DNA from 3 places in the Peribacillus sp. N1 genome. Region 2 is predicted to be linked to each of the others. Evidence: riboswitches for the same ligand, from Rfam matches in the RefSeq annotation. Region 2 holds a riboswitch; each other region holds the start of a gene.
What was found. A riboswitch is a leader RNA that binds a small molecule or an ion and turns the genes downstream of it on or off. The one in region 2 is predicted to bind lysine.
Positions count from the first base shown of each region.

Region 1: another riboswitch for lysine. It lies ahead of ACYP5M_RS13805 (amino acid permease); the one in region 2 lies ahead of ACYP5M_RS09835 (aspartate kinase).
Region 3: another riboswitch for lysine. It lies ahead of dapA (4-hydroxy-tetrahydrodipicolinate synthase); the one in region 2 lies ahead of ACYP5M_RS09835 (aspartate kinase).

Region 1 is NZ_BAAHZO010000003.1:177,737-182,090, forward strand. Features, by position in the region: gene ACYP5M_RS13800 (LacI family DNA-binding transcriptional regulator) at 338-1,300, shown strand; lysine riboswitch at 1,555-1,740, shown strand; gene ACYP5M_RS13805 (amino acid permease) at 1,837-3,288, shown strand; gene ACYP5M_RS13810 (glycoside hydrolase family 13 protein) at 3,337-4,354, opposite strand, start outside.
Region 2 is NZ_BAAHZO010000002.1:284,458-288,811, reverse strand. Features, by position in the region: gene uvrC (excinuclease ABC subunit UvrC) at 7-1,779, shown strand; lysine riboswitch at 1,841-2,017, shown strand; gene ACYP5M_RS09835 (aspartate kinase) at 2,108-3,340, shown strand; gene ACYP5M_RS09830 (YslB family protein) at 3,404-3,874, opposite strand; gene ACYP5M_RS09825 (succinate dehydrogenase cytochrome b558 subunit) at 4,259-4,354, shown strand, end outside.
Region 3 is NZ_BAAHZO010000001.1:1,054,378-1,058,731, forward strand. Features, by position in the region: gene ACYP5M_RS04965 (metallophosphoesterase) at 1-1,488, opposite strand, end outside; lysine riboswitch at 2,216-2,394, shown strand; gene dapA (4-hydroxy-tetrahydrodipicolinate synthase) at 2,528-3,424, shown strand; gene ACYP5M_RS04975 (Lrp/AsnC family transcriptional regulator) at 3,862-4,353, opposite strand.

The DNA of each region.
Region 1 (4,354 bases), on a different contig from region 2:
GGAGCTATTTCTGGACGACATGAAATTCACGAGTAAACGTGGTTTCCTCGCGTAATACCGCGGAATTCTTGACTGGCATTGCCACTCATTTTTCCTGTTTCAATGAAATTGCCAAGTACGCAAATCCCAATTCGATTCCGCAAAGCACAACCAGGGTGATTAAAGTTTGGAACATCATGATTTCCTCCTCCTCTAAGACTTAAACAAATCTTAAAGGATGAAACCAATACCAGAACAAGACCTTATTTGAAGAAATCTTCAGCAGTCCCACACTGTTCCCTTGCCCTGAAATGGGTTTCATACTGTACAATAAAAAAAAAGAAAAAACGGTGATACCATGACAAATATTAAAGAAATAGCTCAATGTGCTGGTGTATCTGTCTCAACAGTGTCTCGTGTATTGAATGATCATCCATATGTAAGCCCCGATAAAAGAAAGAGCGTCTTAGAAGCGATCAATCGTTTGAATTATACGAGAAACATCAACGCCATTCATCTTTCAAAAGGCAAGACCAATCTTATCGGCATCATCATCCCCTTCAACAATCACCCATATTACGGGGCAATCGTTAACGGAATCACTAAACAGGCAAATGCAATCGGCTGTCATATCGTCATCTTTCAAACAAATTATGATAGAGAGAAAGAAATCCAGGCTTTTAATATGCTACAAATGAAGCAGCTCGATGGCATTATCGTTTGTTCAAGGATTTCAGAAATGAAAATCCTCTTGGAATATCAAAAATACGGACCGATTATTTTATGTGAAGATACAGCTCAGGCTGAATTCTCATCCATCAGCATTGATCATTATGCAGCTTTCTCCTGTGCCCTTGAGTACGTGATCGCTAAAGGATATAAGAAAATCGGATACAGCCTCGGCCGTAAAAAAAGCAGAAATAGTTCCCACCGCACAAAAGCCTTTAACGATATCATGAGTAAACATCAACTGATAAACAATAAAGAATGGCTGTTTGAAGGCAGTTATCACATCAAAGACGGTGAACAATTGTTTCAGGAATGGAATTCGATGATGGATAAACCTGAAGCCATCATCATCACGAATGATGACACGGCGGCAGGATTCATTCTTACCGCTAAGAAATCGGGTATAAGGGTACCGGAAGATGTGGCCATTCTCGGCTTCAATAATGATAGCCTTGGCGAAATGCTCGACATCACGACCATTTCCTTACCGCTGGAATGGATTGGGAAAATGGCAGTGGACCTATTTGAGAATCCTGGAGAGGTCAAACATGTAAAACTGGACTACGCCCTAATAAAAAGGAAAACCGTTTAGTTATCAGGATGCTTTATTTTAGTATATCGTCACTTGAATTCTTCCTTACTGCCATCATTCAACTAGGAAAAAATAACCACATAAAATAATCATTGCGATATCCCAGAAGTTATTTTATAATTTTGATATAGTAAAGTTTACTCAATTACTAGCAATCTATTAAAGATTGCATGAATTTCATGAGTACAATCGTCCGACGTCACCTATTAAACTGACGCAAACGATTTTAGAAAATTGAATACTTCCTCATTTACCGATGAGTTAGAGGCTGCAGCTTATAAAAGTAAAACGGACGAGATTCTGGAAAATTAAAGACTCCGTTTGAAAGGATAAGTTGCCGAAGTTAGGGTATATTCCATGTATATTCTTGCTGGCGGTGTAACCGAACAGGAACACCACTGTCACGTTTTTTCAAAAAAGCGTGGGGAGCTATCTTCGGAAGGATAAACGGGTTTATTATAAACAGCCGTCGATCTTTTTCGACTGCTGTTTTTTTATTTTTCGTTCCCTTCCAATAAAAAGGAGTGTAACATCAATTGTCAAATTCACAATCACCATCAAGCCCTACTGAACTGAAAAGGAGCCTGAAAGCGCGTCATTTAATGATGATTTCATTAGGTGGAACGATTGGAACAGGTTTATTTTTAGCTAGTGGCGGGGCCATTCATTCAGCCGGACCCGGCGGTGCCTTGGTGGCATACGCAATCATCGGCATCATGGTTTATTACTTAATGACAAGTCTTGCAGAAATGGCAGCGTTCATGCCAGTGGCCGGTTCGTTCCGTGTCTATGCATCCAAATTCGTCGATCCGTCTTTCGGTTTTGCGATTGGTTGGAACTACTGGTATAACTGGGCAATCACCATTGCTGCCGAATTGGCAGCCGTTGTCTTAATTATGAAGTTCTGGTTCCCGGATAGCCCTTCAATTATCTGGAGTGCCATTGCGTTAATCATTATGTTTCTTATCAATTACATGTCAGTTAAAGGTTTCGGGGAAACAGAATTCTGGTTTGCCATGATCAAGGTCGTGACAGTCGTCATATTCTTGATCACGGGTGTTCTGATCATTCTCGGAATCATGGGTGGCAAAGACCCAATCGGTTTTTCCAATTTCACAATGGGCGAAGGTCCCTTTAACGGAGGATTCTTCACGATTCTAGGCGTATTCATGGCTGCCGGCTTTTCATTCCAAGGTACGGAATTGCTTGGAGTGACTGCAGGTGAAAGTGAGGATCCAGAAAAAAATATCCCAAAAGCGATCAGATCCGTTTTCTGGCGTATCATCTTATTCTATATCTTAGCCATTTTTGTAATTGGCATGATCATTCCGTTTACCGATTCACGTTTATTGAGTGAAGATGTTGCCGTAAGTCCATTTACGCTTGTATTTGAAAGGGCCGGCCTTGCATTTGCTGCATCCATCATGAACGCGATTATTTTATCATCCGTACTCTCAGCCGGTAACTCTGGCATGTACGCTTCAACCCGTATGCTATGGGACTTGGCACGTGATGGTAAAGCACCGAAATTCCTAGGCAAGTTAGATAAAAGAGGAGTACCCGTGAATGCCCTTATCGTGACTTCTTTAGTTGGCTGCGTTGCATTCTTAGCTTCGTTTTTCGGTGATGGCGTCGTTTATATCTGGTTATTGAACGCTTCAGGCATGGCGGGATTCGTCACCTGGGTAGGGATTGCGATTGCCCATTATCGGTTCCGCAAAGCCTACGCAGCTCAGGGCCTTGATATGAATGCTTTACCATTCCGGGCAAAAGGCTTCCCATTCGGGCCTATATTCGCACTTGTCCTTTGTATTATCATTATTATCGGACAAGGCTATCAAGCTTTCAGCAGCGATGGGATCGACTGGAATTCAATGTTCGTTTCCTACATTGGCTTGATTCTATTTTTCGTCTTATGGTTCGGCTATAAAATTAAGCACAAAACGAAAATCATTCCCCTAGAGGAATGTGACCTTAAATCAAAATAATACGCAAAGGACCTGTTCTTCCTAATCGAAGAAGAACAGGTCCTTTTTTCATTTCAATTGATAAACACGGCATTCATATGGTTGCAGGGGTTTGCTGGAGATTCCTTCTTCCTCCTGATCATAATTGCCGATCAGCTTTGTGGCAGAATATGCATGCAGCTCTTCAGGCAAAGTATAGGAGGCCTGCTCTTCTTTAAAGTTGCATAGCACTAACAGCTTTTCTTCTTCCAACGATCTCGTGTAGGCAAATATTCGTTCATCATCCGGGAACAGCAGTTCAAAACGGCCATAAACGACGATATCATGTTCCTTGCGTAATTGGATAAGCTTTTTATAAAAATGAAAAATGGAATTGTGATCATTGTAGGCCTTTTCTGCATTAATCTCGGGGAAATTGGGATTAACCTTAATCCAAGGAGTCCCTTGCGTGAATCCTGCGTTCCGGGAGTCATTCCACTGAATCGGTGTTCTCGCATTATCTCGGCTGCGGGCGTGAATGGCTGACATCATCCGCTCTTTTGACCAGCCATGAGAATTGACTAGTTCGTCATATGAATTCAATGTTTCGATATCCCGGTATTCATCGATGCTTTCAAATGCAACATTGGTCATGCCCAGCTCTTCCCCTTGATATATATAAGGTGTACCCTGAAGCATATGAAGACAAGCAGCAAGCATCTTAGCGCTTTCAATATGATACTTTCCATCATTACCAAACCTTGAGACAACCCGGGGCTGATCATGGTTGTTCCAGTATAAACTGTTCCAGCCATCCCCCTCCAAACCAGTCTGCCACTTGGAAAGAATTCGCTTTAAATCGGTAAGCTTACACTTATCATTACTCCACTTTCCTTCAGGCCCTCTCCCCAAATCCATATGTTCGAATTGAAAGACCATATGTAGCTCACCACGATCTTTACCTGTGAACAATTGTGCGTCCTCCGGTGTGACGCCTGGCATCTCCCCAACCGTAATCACGTCATACCCAGAAAGCGCCCGTTGATTGATTTCCTGTAAAAACTCATGTATGCGCGGGCCATTCAGGAAAAATGGGCTTCCGTCACCA
Region 2 (4,354 bases):
GAATGCATGAATCAACAAATAAAGAATAAACTTGCCCTTCTTCCCGATCAACCTGGTTGTTATTTAATGAAAGATCGTCAGGGAACGATCATCTATGTAGGCAAAGCGAAAGTGTTGAAAAATCGTGTCCGTTCTTATTTCACGGGATCTCATGACGGAAAAACATTCCGGCTCGTGAATGAAATTGAGGATTTCGAATATATTGTCACCTCTTCCAATATCGAGGCTCTTATTTTAGAGTTGAACTTAATCAAAAAACATGACCCAAAATATAATGTCATGCTGAAGGATGATAAGACGTATCCCTTCATAAAGCTGACTGCGGAACGCCACCCACGTCTAATCATTACGCGAAAAGTCAAAAAAGACAAAGGTAAATATTTCGGTCCTTATCCGAATGCATTTGCAGCTAACGAAACGAAAAAATTGCTCGACCGCATCTATCCCCTAAGAAAATGCAATACTTTACCTGATCGCGTTTGTCTCTACTATCACCTTGGCCAGTGCCTGGCCCCATGTGTATATGATGTAGAGGAACAGGAATATAAAAAAATGGTGGATGATATCAACAGGTTCTTGAACGGCGGGCATACTGAAATAAAAAAAGAACTGACTGAAAAAATGCTGGAGGCATCGGAAGATCTCGATTTCGAGAGGGCCAAGGAGTTCCGTGACAAAATTGCCCATATCGATATTACGATGGAGAAGCAGAAAATGATGACGACAGATTTCATCGACAGGGATGTATTTGGTTTTGCTTATGATAAAGGCTGGATGTGCGTTCAGGTATTTTTTGTCCGGCAGGGTAAATTAATAGAAAGGGATGTTTCACTTTTTCCGGTCTACGATGAACCCGAACAGGAACTTCTTACATTCCTCGGTCAGTTTTACGAGATTACGAACCACTTTAAACCAAAGGAAATCTTGCTGCCTGAATCAGTGGATGCCGAAATGGCCGAAGGGCTGCTTGGTGTCAAAACGATTCACCCGAAACGGGGAGCGAAAAAAGACATGCTTAAATTGGCGAATAAAAATGCCTCCATCGCGCTTCAGGAAAAATTCTCTTTGATTGAAAGGGATGAAGAAAGAACGATCAATGCGGTGGAAAACCTCGGGAAGCAACTGGGTATCTACACCCCGCATCGAATTGAAGCTTTCGATAACTCCAACATCCAGGGAAGTGACCCAGTTTCCGCTTTAGTCGTGTTCATTGATGGAAAGCCGGAAAAAAGGGAGTACCGCAAATATAAGATCAAGACGGTCCAAGGGCCTGATGATTATGAATCGATGCGTGAAGTGGTCAGAAGAAGGTATTCACGGGTATTGAAAGAAGGGCTGCCGCTTCCGGACTTGATCATCATTGATGGCGGAAAGGGACATGTGGAAGCCGTTCGGGATATTCTGGAAAATGAATTGGGCCTTGATATTCCACTTTCAGGCCTCATTAAGGATGAAAAGCATAGGACCTCGCAATTGATGATCGGAAATCCGCTTGAAATCGTACCTCTTGATTCACGGAGCCAGGAATTTTACCTATTGCAAAGAATTCAGGATGAAGTCCATCGGTTCGCGATTACATTCCATCGCCAGCTACGCGGGAAAAATGCAGTTCACTCCCAGCTTGATGATATTCCAGGAGTCGGGGAAAAGCGAAGGAAGCAATTATTAAGGCATTTTGGATCATTGAAGAAAATCAAAGAGGCAACCGCCGAGGAAATCATGGAAGCTGGCATGCCAAAAGGGGTAGCAGAGGGAATCGTTAGAAAATTACAAGAATAATCTTGCTACCGATAAATCTCTATGCTATGATTAAAAAGAATTTTTAACTAGACAACTTAAAAGTGCTGATAGAGGTGCGGAATTCAAGAGTAAAAACCTGGAGAAGTATGAGCTTCCATGAAAGGTTTTGAAAGGGGATGACGCCGAAGGAAGACAAGACTCATACCTTGTTTTCCTGGTCCGACATTTAATAAATGTCGGATTGTCAGGGTTTATATCCTGGAGAGCTATCTCACTGTGTTTACAGTATTTAGATATGTGATCACAGCAATGAGATATTTCTCATTGCTTTTTTTATTGCCTAAAAAGGTAGAGAGGGTGCATGAGGATGGCATTAATCGTTCAAAAATTTGGCGGAACATCCGTCGGAAGCGTAGAAAAAATCAAAAATGTTGCCAATCGGGTAATCGAGGAAGCGCAGAATGGAAATGAGGTAGTCGTCGTTGTTTCAGCCATGGGGAAAACCACGGATCAATTGGTTTCCATGGCCCGGGATATTTCCGGAACCCCGAGCAAGAGGGAAATGGATATGCTATTGACTACGGGGGAACAGGTAACGATTTCCCTGTTAACGATGGCATTGATTGAAGAAGGTCATGAAGCCATTTCGTATACTGGCTGGCAGGCTGGCATGCAAACGGAATCCGTTCATGGGAATGCCCGGATTTTAAACATCGATGCCACGAGGATCCAAGCTCAGCTTCAGGATAAGAAAATAGTGGTCGTGGCTGGTTTCCAGGGGAACGATGCAAATGGGGAAATCACTACCTTAGGGCGAGGCGGTTCCGATACGACAGCGGTTGCCATCGCTGCAGCGCTGAATGCGGATAGATGCGATATTTATACGGATGTAACGGGTGTTTTCACAACGGACCCTCGCTACATAAAAGGCGCACGAAAACTCCAATCGATTTCTTATGATGAAATGCTGGAACTTGCCAACTTGGGGGCGGGCGTCCTTCATCCAAGGGCTGTCGAATATGCAAAAAATTATCAAATACCGCTTGAAGTCCGTTCAAGCATGGAGAGAGAATCAGGAACGATCATTGAGGAGGAAGCAACTATGGAAGAAAACTTAATTGTACGCGGGATTGCTTTTGAAGACAGTATTACGAGGGTCACAATATATGGTTTGCCCCAATCACTTGGTGCATTATCCACAATCTTCACAACACTTGCGAAAAACCGGATTAATGTGGACATCATCATTCAAAGCATGACTGCCGAGGATACGACCAATCTATCTTTTTCCACAAAAAGTGAAGATACGGAAGCGGCCTTGATCGTGCTGGAAAATAATAAAGAACAATTGGGATTCGACCGAGTCGAAACGGAGAGCGGATTGGCAAAAGTATCCATCGTCGGTTCTGGTATGGTATCCAATCCGGGAGTGGCTGCCGAGATGTTTGAAGTGATGGCCAATACAGGCATCCAGGTGAAAATGGTCAGCACATCGGAAATTAAAGTTTCGACTGTCGTCAATGAAAAGGAAATGGTGAAGGCGGTTGAATCTCTTCATGAAGCATTTAAACTAGGTCAGCATGCAAATGTGCTAGCTTAAGTGTCAGGAGTCCAATAAAAAACAGACTTCCGGTAAAAAGGGTAAGTCTGTTTTAAGGGCTTATTAGATTGGATCTCTGGGATCCCATTGGATGGTGAATATCACTTTTTTTGCGCGGCGTTTAATTTCTTCCGTTGATTCGCTGAGGAATTTTTTTTGCAGTGTAAACTGCTCGGCAAGGAAACCGGCTTCAAGTTGGAAGTGACAATCAGGGTGTAAATCCAGGCGGCGGCTGATTATTTCACCCGTCAGGGATAATTCCATCTCGTGTTTCGTATATTTCAAGATTTCCAGATTGCCCCATCCAGCGCTTTGGAAAAATTCAATCACTTCCTGATCGCCATTCAATGGGAATTTTCTTGCTAATTGTTTACCTGCCCAATAGAGGATTTGATTAGAGTCTTTTCCGAGAATATCGTTCAATAGAACTTCTCTGATTAATTCGTATCCGAAAGCTGGAACCAGGAATTCTTCAGTTTGAATTTCTTCAGTTTGAATCTCTTCTTCTATCGCAGCAGCAATATTTTTTTTCATAATTTATCGCCTCTTTCTGTAAATCTATTATAAACGTATTTCTTTTGCAAATTATACTGTTTTTTATTTATTTAAATAACAATTGGAAAAAAATGAGAAATTATATCGAGATATTAATAGTTAAATTAGAAATTTATTCAAAATATCATCTTGACATACAAAAAATAGCTAATTTAATCCAATAAAATCTATTCTGAAAAAGAGATTTCTTGTATCCGTTTTCTTGACGCATATAGAAGTCAGGAGTAAAATGGACATGTCACATAATTGTAAAGGAAGTATAGAGGAGTTTTTTTGACTCTATACTGTATTTTCACGCGGAGATAAAAGGTAGCCACCAGTTTATCTTTGCATGATTTTTCACAAATTAAGGGGGGGCACTTAGTGGCAAAAAATCGTGAGTTTGGGAATCGCAGGCTTCATTCACTTCTAGGAGTAATTCCAATTGGTCTATTCCTAATTTTTCATTTATCGGTAAAC
Region 3 (4,354 bases), on a different contig from region 2:
TCCTGATAGCACATACTCAAGTTCATTGTGCTCCAAACTCCAACCTTCAGGTGCATCAACTTTAATTTTCCCGTTCATACTTTTACTTCCATAATTTTTCACCTTCACTTGGAGTGCAGTCGATTCACCTTCTGTTACTAAAGAAGGAGAAGCTTGTGTCGAGACCATTTCCAGGGCTTTTGTCTGACCTTCAGCCAGTAACACCTTTTTACTGCTATTGTTAAATGAATCTAGTGCTTGTACCTTAATTTCATAATCAGTACCTGGCTTAAGTCCAGCAACAGGGAACTCTAAATTCTTTGGTACAGGATCATAATAGAATTCAGAAAATGCGGTGAAATCTGCGTCCATCTCCCCTGTTTCCTTGTTTTTGGCTGTAATGTGATATGAATGTACGAGTGCGTTATCTTTTGCCTGTGGAAATGTTACATTCAAACTTCTTAGTGTAGATTTTTCTTCTACAATCGAAGCCTTATCTTTAACTGCAAAAACCGGTGGTAACTGATCTCGATCGTCTGTATATTTAAATTTATTTTTTTTAGAAGGATTTTTTATTACCCATGGTTTTCCTGTCCAATCGTCTTTATGAAAGTCACGTTTTTTAATGACAACTTTATTATTATAAACTTCTACAATCATTCCTTGACTAATATCCCGATATCCTTCTGGATGGAACCCTTGAAGTTTGCCTGGCTCCAATTCCAAATAACTTACAGAAGACGTGCCAACTGACGTAAAGTCTTTTTGATGAATCGTTCTCGGGTCTTCGAGTGGATAATGAGAATGGCCTGAAAATGTAATAACCTGTGGATGTTTCTTTAAAGTATCATATAAAAGTTCTTTATTTTCCTGAGTTCCCCACAAGTCACTTCCATACACAGTGTCTTTAATGTGTTGATGAAGAAAAACAAAGATTGGTTGGTCCGGATTCTCTTTTTCTGCTGCAGCTAACTTTTCACCTAGCCAGTTAATTTGATTAACGGAATATAAACCATGCGTATTACCATTTTCCGGACTTAACGTAATAAAATCATATCCATTTACTTTTTTATGATAGTAAAGAGAATCCATTCCTGTTTTCTCGAGAAAACGATCTTGTGCCTTTTCAACGGAAAGTCCATTCCAATAATCATGGTTCCCCATTGTAAACATGGATTGGACACCACCTTGTTTCTTCTCATTATAAATGGAGAAGAACTTATCATATTCAGAAGCGTATCCATAGTCCGTTAAATCCCCAACGACAACAAAAGCATCCTGTCTAGGCGCAGCTTTATTTAATTGATCCATGGCTGTTCTGAACTTGTTCATATCAGCTGTTGATCCATCATCAATATGCACATCACTGATTACTGGAAAAACGAGCTCAGGTTTACGTTTATTATCTGAATTTGAAGATTCCGAGAATGCTTGTACACTTGATAAAGAAGTTGTTAATCCTACCGTTACAACTGTCAGCATTGCTGCAAATTTATTTTTCCCTTTCAAAATCAATACCTCCTATTTATCGTTTAGCTAATTATGTATTTTTTAAACAGATCAACAACCATCCTCCTTGTTTATAAATTTTTAAGGTGTTTACCAATTAAAATAGTAACTTTACATTATTAATAAAATATAAGACCAATGTAATTTATATATTAATAATCAGAAAAGGACTAAGGCCAGTATTCGTTCCATTCACTTTTGTTTCGTTTTTGGTATTGATTTTCCATTTCTTAATGGGAATGGGGTACTATCCCTACTATCCCTCAACTACGTAGTTACCCGTAAAATGGTAATATTTATACAGATGGTAAATGATTCCACAGTACATAGAAATACCAATTTTCATATGGTAAAGTCTAGAAGAAGGAAAGGAGAGAGGTTATTATAAAAAATTATTAAATATTGTGATGGTAATAACTCTTGTCTTTGGACTGTTTTTTGCGATTGCACCGATGAATAAAGCATTAGCATTGTCCTACGATAATACAAACCCTTATTCGTCAGGTTGTGCTTCTAAAAGCCCAATCACCTATGAAACAGAATATATCTATAAAACTATTAATGTTGAGATTACATAATCTAAAAAAGATGAATCCAGCCCTATACCGTATCCATTTTCATTGATTATTCATGTATTCTTAAAAAAATTTTCTAAATTGCCTTGCAATAGAAAGGATTCCTTGTTATATTACAGTCAATTAAATATTTTCTTACTTCATACTTTTGAAGTGAGGATAGAGGAGCAAAAACCATTAGTACACATTTTGAGGAGAATGAGATCCTATGACTATTGTGGAAAGGGGAATTTGCCGAAGCCGAAAGAATCTCATGTTCTTGAAGCTGGTTCTGCTATTGAATAAATACAGGACTGTCATATAGGAAACTATATGGAGGGCTATCTTATGCGCGGAAACATTTTTTTGATAAATATTGTTTCTACTGCAGCAGCGAATCCTCGTTGTTGCTTTTTTGCGTTTACTCCTGAATGGCCCACCACCTCTGAATATTTTTAAAAAATCATACAAAAGGGTGTGAAGTTATGAATTTTGGCCAAGTTTTAACCGCAATGGTTACCCCGTTCAATCATAATGATGAGGTTGATTTTAATGCTACGAGAACTTTAGTAAACTATTTAATTGCTAATGGCTCTGATGGATTAGTAATAGCTGGTACAACTGGAGAGTCCCCTACATTAACAACAGAAGAGAAACTGGATTTATTCAAAATTGTTGTTGAGGTTGTTGATGGAAGAGTTCCAGTCATAGCTGGAACTGGCTCAAATAACACGAAAGCTTCCATCAACTTAACAAGGCAAGCTGAGGCAGCAGGAGTCGACGGAATAATGCTCGTTACCCCATACTATAACAAGCCGTCTCAAGAAGGATTATTTCAGCACTTTAAGGCTATTGCCCAATCAACATCTTTACCGGTAATGCTCTATAATATTCCAGGACGAAGTGTTGTAAATATGTCAGTAGAGACGATTGTTAACCTCTCAAGAATCAACAATATTGTGGCTGTAAAAGAGGCAAGTGGTGACTTAGATGCCATGGCACAAATCATAAGCAAAACAACTGGTGATTTTACATTGTACAGCGGCGATGATGGGTTAACATTACCGGTTTTAGCCATCGGTGGAACAGGAATTGTTTCGGTTTCTTCACACATAATTGGTAATGAAATGCAAGAAATGATAAATAGCTTTAAAAATGGTGATGTCCATGGTGCTGCCGCTACACATCGTAACCTTCTTCCAATCATGAAAGCATTATTTGCTGCACCAAGCCCCGCACCAGTAAAATCAGCATTAAATATGCGGGGGTTAAATGTTGGAGGTGTCCGGTTACCATTGGTCCCTTTAAACGATGAAGAAAAAAGAGCACTACAAATGGCTCTACAACCTAGAAACGAAGAAGCTGTTTTGTTAAATAAATAAATAAAGATAATGATTCATTCAGCATACTTTAATACCGTTTTTCTAATTAAAGACCATAATAAACGGGATTAAATTTTAAAAAGCAGTGCAACTCATAAAGAGTGCACTGCTTTTTAATCGATCCACGGCTCAGTGCTTAAACTGGTTGAGCAATCCATTTTCAAGAAAAAATATATGGCATACAGTTGGCATTATAAATTTCAAATTTCTAACGCAATGATTTTATCGGGATCGATCATAAGCTTGTATTTCTAGTGATGTTGAGATGTAATTATTGAAAGACATAGTGTACCTGCCCAATTCTCTTGAAGTGATAAGAATAATCTTAAATGACTCGTTCCTTGGGATCCAATCTATAAAGGACTTCATTTTTTTATTTCTTCTTCTACCTTTTCTCTCTCTCTTGTTCTATAAAACACGTTCGATAAAGTGTTCTTTTACGAACGGGACTTTTCTTCCCATATAGGTAAAACAGTTGAATATTTAATTTCTCTAAGAGCTAGGCTAGTTTGAATTTTTGTTATGCCTAGTTTATTTAACTTTCTAATAAATATTTCTAATTCCTTCCGATCTTTATTAGCCACTTTTAGAAGATAATCATACTCACCTGTTAAACAATGACACTCTAATACTTCTGACATAGAAGCTAATGCCTTTTCCAAAACTTCCAGTTCTTCAGCTTGATGTATATTTGTACTAATAAAAATGAAACATAATAAATCAAAACCTAGCTTCTCCTGGTTTAAAATTGCTACTTGTCCATTAATAAACCCTTCATTTTCCAAACGTTTTATCCTTGAATGTATAGCTGGGGGAGATAACTTGACACGCTTTGCGAGCTCAGTATTACTTAACTGTGCATCCTTTTGCAGTAAATCTAAAATTTGAATATCAACATTATCTAGAACCTTGCTTACGATAGATTCCACT